Regions from separate parts of the Pseudomonas sp. HS6 genome, predicted to be linked through region 1. Evidence: predicted binding sites of a transcription regulator. Region 1 holds the regulator's gene; each other region holds the start of a gene.
The links. The regulator FliA, encoded in region 1, starts transcription of late flagellar genes. The targets are predictions, from matches to a motif close to CTAAAGTTTNNNNNNNNNNNGCCGNTAA.
Positions count from the first base shown of each region.

Region 1 (4,198 bases):
GCCGCGAATTGGCCCTTGCCGTGCAACTGATCGAGCAGCGACTCGAATTCGGCGTCGGTGATTTCATCACTGGCCGCTTCGGTTGAAGCAGGCGCAGCGGCAGCCGCCGGGGCTTCGGCTTCGGCCTTGACGGCGTTCAGCGAGTCCAGCAACTGTTCAAATTCGTTATCGGTGATGTCGCCCGAATCGCCTTCGACGACCAGCTCTTCGATCATCTCGGCAACGGGTGAAGCCGGGGCTTCATCCGCCGATTGCGGTTCGGCCAGACGCGCCAGAGCGGCCAGCAGTTCCGGGGTTGCGGCAGTGATCGGGCTGCGATCGCGGACTTCAGTGAACATGCTGTTCACCGCGTCCAGCGCTTCGAGCACCACGTCCATCAGTTCTGCATCTACGCGACGCTCACCCTTGCGCAGGATGTCGAACACGTTCTCGGCGATGTGACAGCACTCCACCAGCTCATTGAGCTGAAGGAAGCCGGCGCCCCCTTTTACAGTGTGGAAACCGCGAAAAATTGCGTTGAGCAGATCTGCGTCATCCGGGCGGCTTTCCAGCTCGACCAGTTGTTCGGACAGTTGCTCAAGAATCTCGCCGGCCTCAACCAGGAAATCCTGAAGGATCTCTTCATCGGCGCCGAAGCTCATTAATGGGGTGCTCCTACAGGTCTAAAAACCCAAAAAACCTATAATTCCAAAACTCTAGAATCCAAGGCTGGATAACAAATCGTCCACATCGTCCTGACCGGACACAACGTCTTCTCGTTTATCGGCATGAATCTGCGGACCTTCACCCTGCGAGAGATGTTTTTGTGGATCTTTTTCAGCGAGCATCGCCGCACGGTCATGTTCGATGCCCGCAAAGCGGTCCACCTGACTGGCCATGAGCACGAGTTTGAGCAGATTGCTTTCGACTTCGGTGACCAGTTGGGTCACGCGCTTGATCACTTGACCGGTGAGGTCCTGGTAATCCTGGGCCAGCAGAATGTCGTTGAGGTTGCTCGACACTGCGCGGTTGTCCGTGCTGCTGCGTGTCAGAAAACCGTCGACCCGACGCGCCAGCTCGCGGAACTCTTCAGCCCCGACTTCACGGCGCATGAAGCGTCCCCAGTCGGCACTCAATGCCTGGGCTTCGTCAGCCAGGCCATTGACCACCGGCGTGGCGCTTTCCACCAGGTCCATGGTGCGGTTGGCCGCCGCCTCGGTCAGCTTGACCACATAGCCCAGACGCTCGGTCGCATCAGTGATCTGCGACACTTCCTCGGCCTGCGGCATATGCGGGTCGATCTGGAAGTTGACGATTGCACTGTGCAGTTCGCGCGTGAGCTTGCCCACTTCCTGGTACAGGCCACGGTCACGGGTCTGATTGAGCTCATGGATCAGTTGCACAGCGTCGCCGAACCTGCCTTTTTCAAGGCTTTCGACCAGTTCGACCGCGTGTTTTTTCAGAGTCGACTCGAAGTCGCCCTGTGAAGATTCGTTATGCTCCATAGCTCCCCCGCGCGTCATCAGCCGATGCGTTCGAAAATCTTCTCGATTTTTTCTTTCAGCGCCTGAGCCGTGAAAGGTTTGACCACGTAGCCGTTAACGCCGGCCTGGGCCGCTTCGATGATCTGCTCGCGCTTGGCTTCAGCAGTCACCATCAGCACTGGCAGGTGCTTGAGTTTTTCATCGGCGCGCACATGGCGCAGCAGGTCGATACCGGTCATGCCAGGCATGTTCCAGTCGGTCACCAGAAAGTCGATGCTGCCGCTGTTGAGTACCGGAATGGCAGTGGTGCCATCGTCGGCTTCAACGGTGTTGGTGAACCCGAGGTCACGCAACAGGTTCTTGATGATCCGCCGCATCGTTGAGAAGTCATCAACGATGAGGATTTTCATGTCTTTGTTCAATTCGACCTCCAAGCAGTCTTAAACGCGCCCAGCACCTGGACGCGCCATTTCAATCAATCCGGCAAAGCACTCGATGACTGTCTGGAGCACAACAGAGCAAGACCGGTGCCGTTCACCACCGCACCAGCCTCGTTCGCAGCGTCCCCACACTGCCTTCAGCGCGCTCGCCACTCCCCCAAACGCCCCCGCAAGCGGGCCGCGCACTGGCTGTGTAACTGGCTGACCCGCGATTCACTGACGCCAAGGACTTCACCGATTTCCTTGAGGTTCAGCTCTTCGTCGTAGTACAGCGCCAACACCAGTCGCTCACGCTCCGGCAAATTGGCAATCGCGTCCGCCAACGCAGCCTGGAAGCGCTCATCTTCCAGATCGCGCGACGGCTCAAGATGAGCACTGGCGCCATCCTCGTGCAGCCCTTCGTGTTCGCCGTCCTGCAGCAGGTCGTCGAAACTGAACAGTCGGCTGCCCAGGGTGTCGTTCAAAATCCCGTAGTAATCGTCGAGACTCAATTGGAGTTCGGCCGCAACCTCGTGATCTTTAGCGTCACGGCCGGTTTTAGCTTCAATCGAGCGAATCGCGTCGCTGACCATACGGGTGTTGCGGTGAACCGAGCGCGGTGCCCAGTCCCCCTTGCGTACTTCATCGAGCATGGCGCCGCGGATCCGGATGCCCGCGTACGTTTCGAAACTGGCGCCCTTGCTGGCGTCGTATTTGGTCGAGACTTCGAGCAGGCCGATCATTCCGGCCTGAATCAGGTCTTCGACCTGCACACTGGCCGGCAATCGCGCCAGCAAGTGATAGGCGATGCGTTTGACCAGTGGCGCGTAACGCTCGATCAGCTCGTACTGCGCGTCACGTGCCGACTTCTTGTAGAAATTCATACCGCTGGCGGTCATAGCACAGGTCCTGCCGTTTGCTGCACGAGGCGCTCGACGAAAAATTCGAGGTGGCCGCGCGGGTTGGCGGGCAGCGGCCAGGTGTCGACCTTCTGTGCGATCGCCTTGAACGCCAGTGCGCACTTGGAACGCGGGAAGGCTTCATAGACCGCACGCTGCTTCTGCACCGCCTTGCGCACGCTTTCGTCGTAAGGCACCGCGCCGACGTATTGTAGGGCGACGTCGAGGAAGCGATCCGTGACCTTGGTCAACTTGGCGAACAGATTGCGACCTTCCTGCGGGCTCTGGGCCATGTTGGCCAGGACACGGAAGCGGTTCATGCCGTAATCGCGGTTCAGCAGTTTGATCAGTGCGTAGGCGTCGGTGATCGAGGTCGGCTCGTCGCAGACCACCAGCAACACTTCTTGCGCCGCGCGAACGAAACTGACTACCGAGTCACCAATCCCCGCAGCGGTGTCGATCACCAGTACGTCGAGATTGTCGCCGATGTCGCTGAACGCCTGAATCAGACCGGCATGCTGGGCCGGGCTCAGGTGAACCATGCTCTGGGTGCCGGAAGCGGCCGGCACGATGCGGATCCCGCCGGGGCCTTGCAACAGCACGTCGCGCAGCTCGCAGCGGCCCTCGATCACATCGGCCAGGGTACGTTTGGGCGTGAGGCCCAGCAGAACGTCGACGTTCGCCAGACCCAGGTCGGCGTCCAGCAGCATGACCCGACGGCCAAGCTCTGCCAGCGCCAGGGACAAGTTCACTGACACGTTAGTCTTGCCGACGCCACCTTTGCCGCCGGTCACCGCGATCACCTGTACGGGATGCATGCTGCCCATGTTATTTCTTTACCTTGTCTTGCATAGACGGAGGCCACATTACTGGCTGCGCGTTCACAACCGGAACAATGCATGGCAGACCATCGATGTAGGTACAAAAACTGTTCATTACCTCAGCCAACCTGCTTGGTCGGACTGTGGTAGATATCAGCGAACATGTCAGCCATGGCTTCTTCGCTGGGTTCTTCCTGCATTTGCACGCTGACGGCGCGGCTGACCAATTGATGACGGCGCGGCAGATGCAGATCATCCGGAATCCGTGGGCCGTCGGTCAGGTAGGCGACCGGCAGTTCATGACTGATCGCCAGGCTCAGCACTTCGCCAAGGCTGGCCGTCTCATCCAGTTTAGTCAGGATGCACCCGGCGAGCCCGCAACGCTTGTAACTGTGATAAGCGGCGGTTAGAACCTGTTTCTGGCTGGTGGTTGCCAGTACCAGATAATTTTTCGACCGAACGCCACGACTGGCCAGGCTTTCCAGCTGCATGCGCAATGCCGGATCGCTGGCCTGCAGGCCGGCGGTATCGATCAGCACCACGCGTTTGCGCAGCAGTGGATCCAGCGCCTGCACCAGGGACTGGCCCGGATCGAC
Region 1 is NZ_CP067412.1:5,410,552-5,414,749, reverse strand. It holds gene JJN09_RS24550 (chemotaxis protein CheA) at 1-641, opposite strand, end outside; gene JJN09_RS24545 (protein phosphatase CheZ) at 696-1,484, opposite strand; gene JJN09_RS24540 (chemotaxis response regulator CheY) at 1,502-1,873, opposite strand; gene fliA (RNA polymerase sigma factor FliA) at 2,041-2,781, opposite strand; gene fleN (flagellar synthesis regulator FleN) at 2,778-3,608, opposite strand; gene flhF (flagellar biosynthesis protein FlhF) at 3,722-4,198, opposite strand, start outside.

Region 2 (4,198 bases), 3.2 Mb from region 1:
CACGATGCTGGTCATCAGCACCTTTTGCCCGTCGATCACATAAAAGTACGGTTCGATCACGCACGGCTTGAGCGTGGTGCGCGGGCAGGTGAACCAGGCGTTGGCGGCCTGGCCGCTGGGGCCGGTGCTGGTGTCGGCCATGTCGCTTTCCGGCAGTGCCATCGAAGTGACTTTACCCGGGGTCGGCTGCGACCAGTACAGGGCGAAGCGGCCCTTGTCGTTGCTGCCCAGTTCGGCCTGGCCGGCGAACAGTTCGTCCTTGCCATCCAGCGCGTTGGCTTCGAACACCAGCGACAGACCGAGCAACTCCGGGTTGGCTTGCAACGCGGATTTCACCTGACGGGTCATGTCTTCGCGCAGGTCAAAGGCATCGAGGAAACGTTTCTCGGCCTGCTCGCGCAGGAACAGCACCTGACGCGAAAAACCATGGCCATATTGATAGGCGTCCATGAACTGCTGGCGAATGCCCGCCGCTTGAACTTCGCCTTGGGATTCGATGCGAGCCTGGGCCGATTCGGTGAGCATCTCCATGCTGGAGGCTTTGACCAGTTCAGAACTGTGCTCCATGCGATACAGCGAAAGACCCACCAACAGGGTCACGATACCGGCCAGGCAGAGGCCGGCGAGCAGGGTGATTTTCCATTGGATGGAAAGTTGTCTGAGCGACATGGAGACGTCCTTATTCGATAAATATCTGAGACTTTGCACTGTAACGGCCGCGTTTCGACTTTCTTTATGGTGCAAATGCAATATGGCGAATTGACGCACGTTGTGGCGGATATGCCATCTTCAGCAGTTTGATCATGGAAAGTTACACAGTGTCGCGACCGGTCGCTTTGACACTGCGCCCGCTCTGCGGCACAGTGCGCGCCCTTCTAATAAGACCCTCTATGCAAATCCGCTGGCGACCCTCGTGGCTTGCCGGACGGACTCATCCTGTCTGGCGGTGAATGGCTTTACCGTCGTGTTTTTGAGGTAGTGAAATGAATGCAGTGATTGCTGCGGTCGGCGTCATGCTGATCCTCAGCCTGTCCCGTGTGCATGTGGTGATCGCGTTGATCGTCGGTGCACTGGTCGGTGGCCTGACCGGCGGCCTGGGCATCGACGCCACGCTCAAGGCGTTCAACAGTGGTCTGGGCGGCGGTGCGACGGTGGCGTTGTCCTACGCGTTGCTCGGTGCTTTCGCGGTGGCGATTGCCAAGTCCGGCCTGGCCCATGCGCTGGCCGACAAGGCTCTGGCGATGGTCGACCGTCAGCATGCGACCGGGGGCGGCAGCGTCAAATGGCTGCTGATCGGTCTGTTGTGGGTGGTGGCGATTGCTTCGCAGAACATCCTGCCGATCCACATCGCGTTCATTCCGTTGCTGGTGCCGCCGCTTCTCTATGTACTGACCAAGCTGCAACTGGATCGCCGGCTGATCGCCTGCGTCATGACCTTCGGCCTGATCACGCCGTACATGGTGTTTCCGGTCGGCTTCGGCAACATCTTCCTTAACCAGATCCTGCTGGCCAACGTCAGCAAGGCTGGCGTGGACATCAGCCAGGTCAACGTCATGCACGCCATGGCCATCCCGGCGGCTGGCATGGTGTTCGGTCTGTTGATGGCGGTGTTCTTCAGCTATCGCAAGAAGCGTGTCTACGACCTGGAAAAGATCGAGCAAGTGGAGCAGGTCAGCGTCGCCTATAACCCGATGACGATCGGTATCGCCGGTCTGGCCATCGCCGCAGCGTTCATTATTCAGTTGCTGCTGGATTCGATGATTATCGGGGCGCTGGCCGGCTTCCTGATCTTCTCGGCGTCGGGCATCGTCAAGTGGCGCGAGACTGACGGGCTGTTCACCGAAGGCATGAAGATGATGGCGATGATCGGCTTCATCATGATCGCCGCCTCGGGCTTTGCCGAAGTGCTGAAGGCTACCGGCGAGGTGCGCACGCTGGTTGAAAGCGCAGCGGCGCAGATCGATCACAGCCAGGCGATTGGTGCGCTGCTGATGCTGCTGGTGGGGCTGATGGTGACCATCGGTATCGGTTCGTCGTTCTCCACGGTGCCGATTCTGGCGGCAATTTTCGTACCGCTGTGCGTACAGCTCGGCTTCAGCCCGATGGCGATCGTCTGCATCGTCGGCACTGCCGGGGCTCTTGGCGACACCGGCTCGCCAGCCTCGGACTCGACCCTCGGCCCGACCTCCGGCCTGAACATCGATGGCCAGCATCACCACATCTGGGACACCGTGGTGCCGACCTTCCTGCACTACAACCTGCCGTTGCTGGCGGCTGGCTGGGTGGCCGCAATGGTCTTGTAACCTACCGAGCCGGATCGTTACTGCTCCGTGGTAACGATCTGGTTAGACCTCAGCTCAACTTTTGCTTTCGCGTGCCGTTAACGCCTTTAACCACGCCAATAAAACCAAAAGAGTGAGCACCCATGCGCCTGAGTCTCAAGGCTAAAGTCCTGTCCCTTGCCGTCCTCCCGGTCTTGCTCTTTGCGCTGGTGATCAGCCTGACCACCCTGTTCATTCTCCAGGAACAGGCGCACAAGGAAGTCGAACAGACCCGCGAACGCCTGCTCGGTGACGCCAAGGCCACCCTGGCCAGTTATGTCGCCGTGGCCATGACCACTATCAAACCGCTGTACGACGCCGCCGCCCCCGGTGACGCCGAGGCGCGGGCGCAGGTGATCAAACTGTTGTCGAGCATCAAGTACGGCAAGGACGGCTACTTCTTCGGCTACGACTCCGAGACCGTGCGCCTGTTCAAATCCACCGACCCCGAAGGCGTGGGCAAAAGCTTCAAGGACAATCGCGACCCGAACGGCGTCTACGTCAACCGCGACCTGGTAAAAGTGGCGAAGGACGGCACTCACTACCTGCAATACAGCTCGCCGCTGCCGGGTAACGCGCAGGTGCTGGTGCCGAAACTCGGTTACACCGAATACCTGCCGAAGTGGGACATGGCGTTCGGTACGTCGGTCAACCTCGACGGCATCGAAGCGCAAGTGGCGCTGGTTCAGGCCCAGGTGCAGGATCGTATGGAAGGCGTGGTGCTGAGCATCGTCGGCGTGGCGGTGATCGTGTTGCTGGTGATCGCGGTGGCGGGGCTGCTGCTGGCCAATACCATTCTGCGGCCGCTGACCCTGATGAAAGCCAACCTCGATGACATCGCGGCAGGCGAGGGCGACCTGACCCGGCGCCTGACCATCACCAGCCAGGACGAACTCGGTGAACTGGCCGGCTCGTTCAACCGCTTTGTCGACAAGATCCACGGCCTGGTGCGGCAGATCACCGAGATGACTTCGCAACTGACTGGCTTGGTGACCCAAGTGTCGGATCAGGCCCAGCGTTCCGACCAGGCCATGGAGCGTCAGCGCCACGAGACCGATCAGGTCGCCACGGCGATCAACGAAATGTCCGCCGCCGCGCAAGAAGTCGCCAAGAGCGCACAGAGCGCCGCCGTTGCCGCGCAGCAAACCGACGAAGAAGGCCAGACCGCCAAGCGCGTGGTGGCCGGCAGCATCAAGCAGATTCATGCGCTGGTGGACGACATCCGCAGCAGCGGCGTGTCCCTCGATAGCCTGCAACAGGACGTGTCGTCGATTGTCGGCGTGCTCGGGGTGATTCGTTCGATTGCCGAACAGACCAACTTGCTTGCACTCAACGCCGCGATTGAAGCGGCACGGGCCGGCGAGGCCGGGCGCGGGTTTGCAGTGGTGGCGGATGAAGTGCGGGCGCTGGCTTCGCGCACACAGATCAGCACTCAGGAAATCCAGGGGATGATTGATCGCCTGCAGGCGGGTACGCAGTCGGCGGTTGAAGCGATGCGCCGTTCCAGCGAGGCGGGTGATGGGACGTCGGCTCAGGCCAATCAGGCGGGGGCGTCGCTGGATGCCATGGCAAATCTGATCGCAACCATCAACTCGATGAATGCGCAGATTGCCAGTGCCGCTGAAGAGCAGACGGCCGTGGCCGAAGAGATCAACCGCAGTGTGCATCAGATCGCGGTGGCGGTGGATAACGTGGCGGATGAGACACAGTTGGGGGCGCAGACTTCGCGGAGTCTGGCGGATCTGGGGCAGCGGTTGGGTAAGCTGGTTGGGCAGTTCCGTATTTGATATTTGTGTGAATCCTCAAGCGGGCCCTCACCCTAGCCCTCCCGAAACGTCGGACCGCCCGGAGGGAGAGGGGACCGATTGGGGGATATT
Region 2 is NZ_CP067412.1:2,164,056-2,168,253, reverse strand. It holds gene JJN09_RS09960 (methyl-accepting chemotaxis protein) at 1-669, opposite strand, end outside; gene JJN09_RS09955 (Na+/H+ antiporter family protein) at 984-2,303, shown strand; gene JJN09_RS09950 (methyl-accepting chemotaxis protein) at 2,426-4,108, shown strand.
Region 2: JJN09_RS09950 (methyl-accepting chemotaxis protein) is a predicted target of FliA. The motif match lies at 2,357-2,384, and genes of this name have one in related genera.

Region 3 (4,198 bases), 1.1 Mb from region 1:
GCGTCACGATAAGCCCGTCGACCCAGGCGCCGGCATCCATGTCCAGCGGCGGAGCGGGACGCGCCTGTTGGTGGTCGATCAGATAACTCTGGCCGGCAAGCACCTCGGTGGAAGTGCCATCGCTCGCCCGTGGCGAATGAATTGCGACCCGGCCATTGGTGACGCTCAGACGTGTGCAATCGCCTTCCTGACGCAGGATGAACCGCGCGTTGAACGGCTCATAGGTGCCATGACGACTTTGCACTCGAAGCGGTCTGTCATTTGACGAACTTTCATCTGCAACACCGCAGGTCACGATGATCTCGCCCCGCGTCAGTTTGATCAGCCGCTGTTGCGCCGTGTAATCGAGGTCCACGGCGCTGGCTGTGTTCAGTTCGATCCGCGTGCCATCGGGTAACTGGAATCCGCGGCGCTCGCCGGTGGCGGTCGCGTAATCGGCGCTCCACTGCTGCCAGGCAGACGTGTCTCTGGCCAGCCACGCGGCGGAGCCCATCAACAACGCGCCGGACAGCAGCTTCAACGCCTGACGGCGACCCAGGCCCTGCGCACTGTTTTCCAGTGTGTTGAATGCCACTTGCGCACCCGGAACGGCGCGCAGATTTCGGGTCAGCTCACTTTGCAACGACTGCACCCGTTGCCAGGCCAGTTCGTGATCGTGGTGTTCGGCGCGCCACTGCTCGCATTGGTGGTTCAGGCGCGGATTGCCGTGGTTATTGCGCAGGCGCAGCAGCCAGTGGATCGCCTGTTTGACCACTTGTTGCGGTGGCTCGGCGCTACGGGCGAGTGACACGTTATCCACCGGCATCAGCTTTCGTACCGCAGCACGTAACAGTGATACAGCGCATCGGCGACGTAGCGTTCCACCGAGCGCAACGACAGGCCCATCTGTTCGGCAATCTGCTGGTGGGTCAAACCTTCGCACTGTGCCAGCAGAAACGCCTGACGTACTTTTGGCTTCAGTCCTTCAAGCATGCGGGCAATGCTTTCCAGCAGCTCGATCACCAGTGCGCGGGATTCGGCACTGGGTGTCTCGGCTTCGGGCAAGTGGGCGATGGTTTCCAGGTAGGCGCGTTCGATTTCCTCGCGTCGCCAATGGTCGATGACCAGGCCGCGAGCGATGGTGCGCAGAAACGCGCGAGGTGCCTTGAGTTCCAGACGCTCGGTGCGTTGCAGCAGGCGAACGAAAGTGTCCTGGGCCAGATCCGCCGCATCGGCCGCATTGCCCAGCCGCGCGCGCAACCAGCCGTTGAGCCAGCCGTGATGACGACTGTAAAGCGCCTGTACTGCAAACTCAGGTGATGACATGAACGCGACAGCCCGAACGTCACAAATGATAATTAGTCGCATTGTCATCAAGGGTTACAGAATTTGCAACCGGCGCAACGAAACAGACATCAAAAAATCACAGGTAAACGCTCTGGCACGCCGTTCGGCGGGAATCTGGCAGAAATGCCGTCCATTTCCTACAAAGCGCTAAGTTTTCTCCGAAACGTGCCGACAGACTGGTGAGACATGCGTGCACCAAAGTAGAGCGGCCATCAGAACGCTGCCTGCGCTGTACATGGAATGTTGCATCCGGAACGCATCCCCACTTTTGGCATAAGAAGTCCCATGAAATGAATCTCAAGTTCAGCCATAAAATCCTGTTGGCCGCCTCGGGCGTCGTGGTCCTGGCGTTCGCGCTGTTCACTTTGTACAACGACTATCTGCAGCGAAACACCATTCGCCAGAACCTACAGTCCTCCGTCCAGCAGGCCGGCGACCTGACCGCCAGCAGTGTGCAGAACTGGATGAGCGGGCGGATCCTGGTGCTGGAAAACCTCGCGCAGAACGTCGCTCATCAGGGCAAGAACGCCGATTTCCCGGGGCTGGTCGATCAACCGGCCTTCACCTCGAACTTCCAGTTCACCTACGTCGGCCAAGCCAACGGTGTGTTCACCCAGCGTCCGGACGCGAAGATGCCGGATGGCTACGACCCGCGTCAGCGCCCTTGGTACAAGCAGGCCGTGGCCGCTGACCAGACCATGCTGACCCCGCCATATATGGCCGCTGTCGGCGGTCTGGTAGTGACCATCGCCATGCCGGTGAAAAAGAACGGCGAGCTGCTCGGTGTAGTGGGCGGTGACCTGAGCCTGGAAACCCTGGTGAAGATCATCAACTCGGTGGACTTCGGTGGCCTGGGTCACGCGTTCCTGGTCAGCGGTGACGGTCAGGTGATCGTCAGCCCGGACAAAGACCAGGTGATGAAGAACCTCAAGGACATCTACCCGAACGCCGATGTGCGTATCCAGAAGGGCAACCAGAACGTGGTGCTCAACGGTCAGGAACGCATCCTGTCGTTCACCCCGGTCAGCGGTCTGCCGAATGCCGAGTGGTACATCGGTCTGTCGATCGATCGCGACAAGGCTTACGCCGCACTCAGCCAGTTCCGTACCTCGGCACTGATCGCAATGTTCGTCGCAGTGGGTGCGATTGCGGTGTTCCTGAGCCTGTTGATCACCGTGCTGATGCGTCCTCTGATCACCATGGGCCGCGCGATGCAGGACATCGCTCAGGGTGAAGGTGACCTGACTCGCCGTCTGGTAGTGGAAAGCAAAGACGAGTTCGGCGAGCTGGGCAGTTCGTTCAACCAGTTCGTCGAGCGGATTCACGCATCCATTTCCGAAGTGTCCTCCGCGACTCGACACGTACACGACCTATCGCAACGGGTCATGGCATCGTCCAACGCCTCGATCATCGGTTCCGACGAGCAAAGTGCGCGCACCAATAGCGTCGCTGCCGCGATCAACGAGTTGGGCGCCGCCACCCAGGAAATCGCCCGCAACGCCGCCGATGCTTCGCAACACGCCAGCGGCGCGAGCGAGCAGGCCGATGACGGTCGTCAGGTGGTCGAGCAGACGATTCAGGCGATGACCGAGCTGTCGCAGAAGATCAGCCTGTCGTGCACCCAGATCGAAACCCTGAATGCGAGCACCGACAACATCGGCCACATTCTCGACGTGATCAAAGGCATCTCCCAGCAGACGAACCTGCTGGCGCTCAACGCGGCCATCGAGGCGGCCCGTGCCGGTGAAGCCGGACGCGGTTTTGCGGTGGTGGCGGACGAGGTGCGCAACCTCGCTCACCGCACCCAGGAATCGGCGGAAGAGATCCACAAGATGATCACCTCGCTGCAGGTCGGCTCCCGCGAAGCGGTGACCACCATGAACGCCAGTCAGGCGTCCAGCGAAGAGAGCGTTGAAGTGGCGAACCAGGCCGGTCTGCGTCTGGTCAGCGTGACCCAGCGTATCGGCGAAATCGACGGCATGAACCAGTCGGTGGCAGCCGCTACCGAAGAGCAGACTGCGGTGGTGGAAACCCTCAACGTCGACGTCAACCAGATCAACCTGCTGAACCAGCAAAGCGTGGCCAACCTCAATGAAACGCTGAAGGATTGCGATGCGTTGTCGCAGCAGGCCAACCGTTTGAAACAACTGGTCGACAGCTTCAAGATCTGATCGCTTGCGGTCAAAAAACAGCCCGCTGCGGAGTGATCCGCAGCGGGCTTTTTCATGCCTTACACAAACAGCTTCAGCACATTGCCCATCGCATCATCGGCAAACCCCTGCACGAAATCCTTGAACCCCGGCAGCGCCTCGGGGCCGCCGCTGGCCGGCTCGGCGATGATCGTCCAGGTTGCCCGCGACTTGCCCGCGCCCAGCGATTCCACATTCATCGCCGCCCAAAGGTTGGCCACGCCCAGGGTGTTATAGATCGTGGTCCAGGTCATGCTCAGCGCCTGGTCGTCCCGGGAGTTGAGTTGCTCGACCACCACGTTGCCATCCTTGAAGAATTTCTTGCGCAGCGAAGACACGCCTTCACCGGTCATCTCGATGTGCGACAACGCCGGAATGAAACGGTCGAAACCGTCGAATTTGCCGACCACCGCCCACACTTGTTTGGCATCCACCGGCACTTCCACCGAAGACACGACGTGGCAGCCGTGAGGGTTTTTGATCAGGGTGTCGGGTTGAAGATTGCTCATGGTGTTGCTCCTTGGTTGATGAGTCAGATGAAGTTGATTTCTTTCAGGTAGTCGCAGCCGCGACGCAGTAGCGCCGGGGATTTTTCCGGATAGTGCGCGCCCATCTGCTGCACACCGGCCTGGGCGTTGGAGTGGCCGATCAGGGAGATGTCGCCGATGTCTTCCTCGAAGCCG
Region 3 is NZ_CP067412.1:6,490,030-6,494,227, reverse strand. It holds gene JJN09_RS29335 (FecR domain-containing protein) at 1-805, opposite strand, end outside; gene JJN09_RS29330 (sigma-70 family RNA polymerase sigma factor) at 805-1,305, opposite strand; gene JJN09_RS29325 (methyl-accepting chemotaxis protein) at 1,617-3,497, shown strand; gene JJN09_RS29320 (SRPBCC family protein) at 3,557-4,024, opposite strand; gene JJN09_RS29315 (amino acid adenylation domain-containing protein) at 4,048-4,198, opposite strand, start outside.
Region 3: JJN09_RS29325 (methyl-accepting chemotaxis protein) is a predicted target of FliA. The motif match lies at 1,474-1,501, and genes of this name have one in related genera.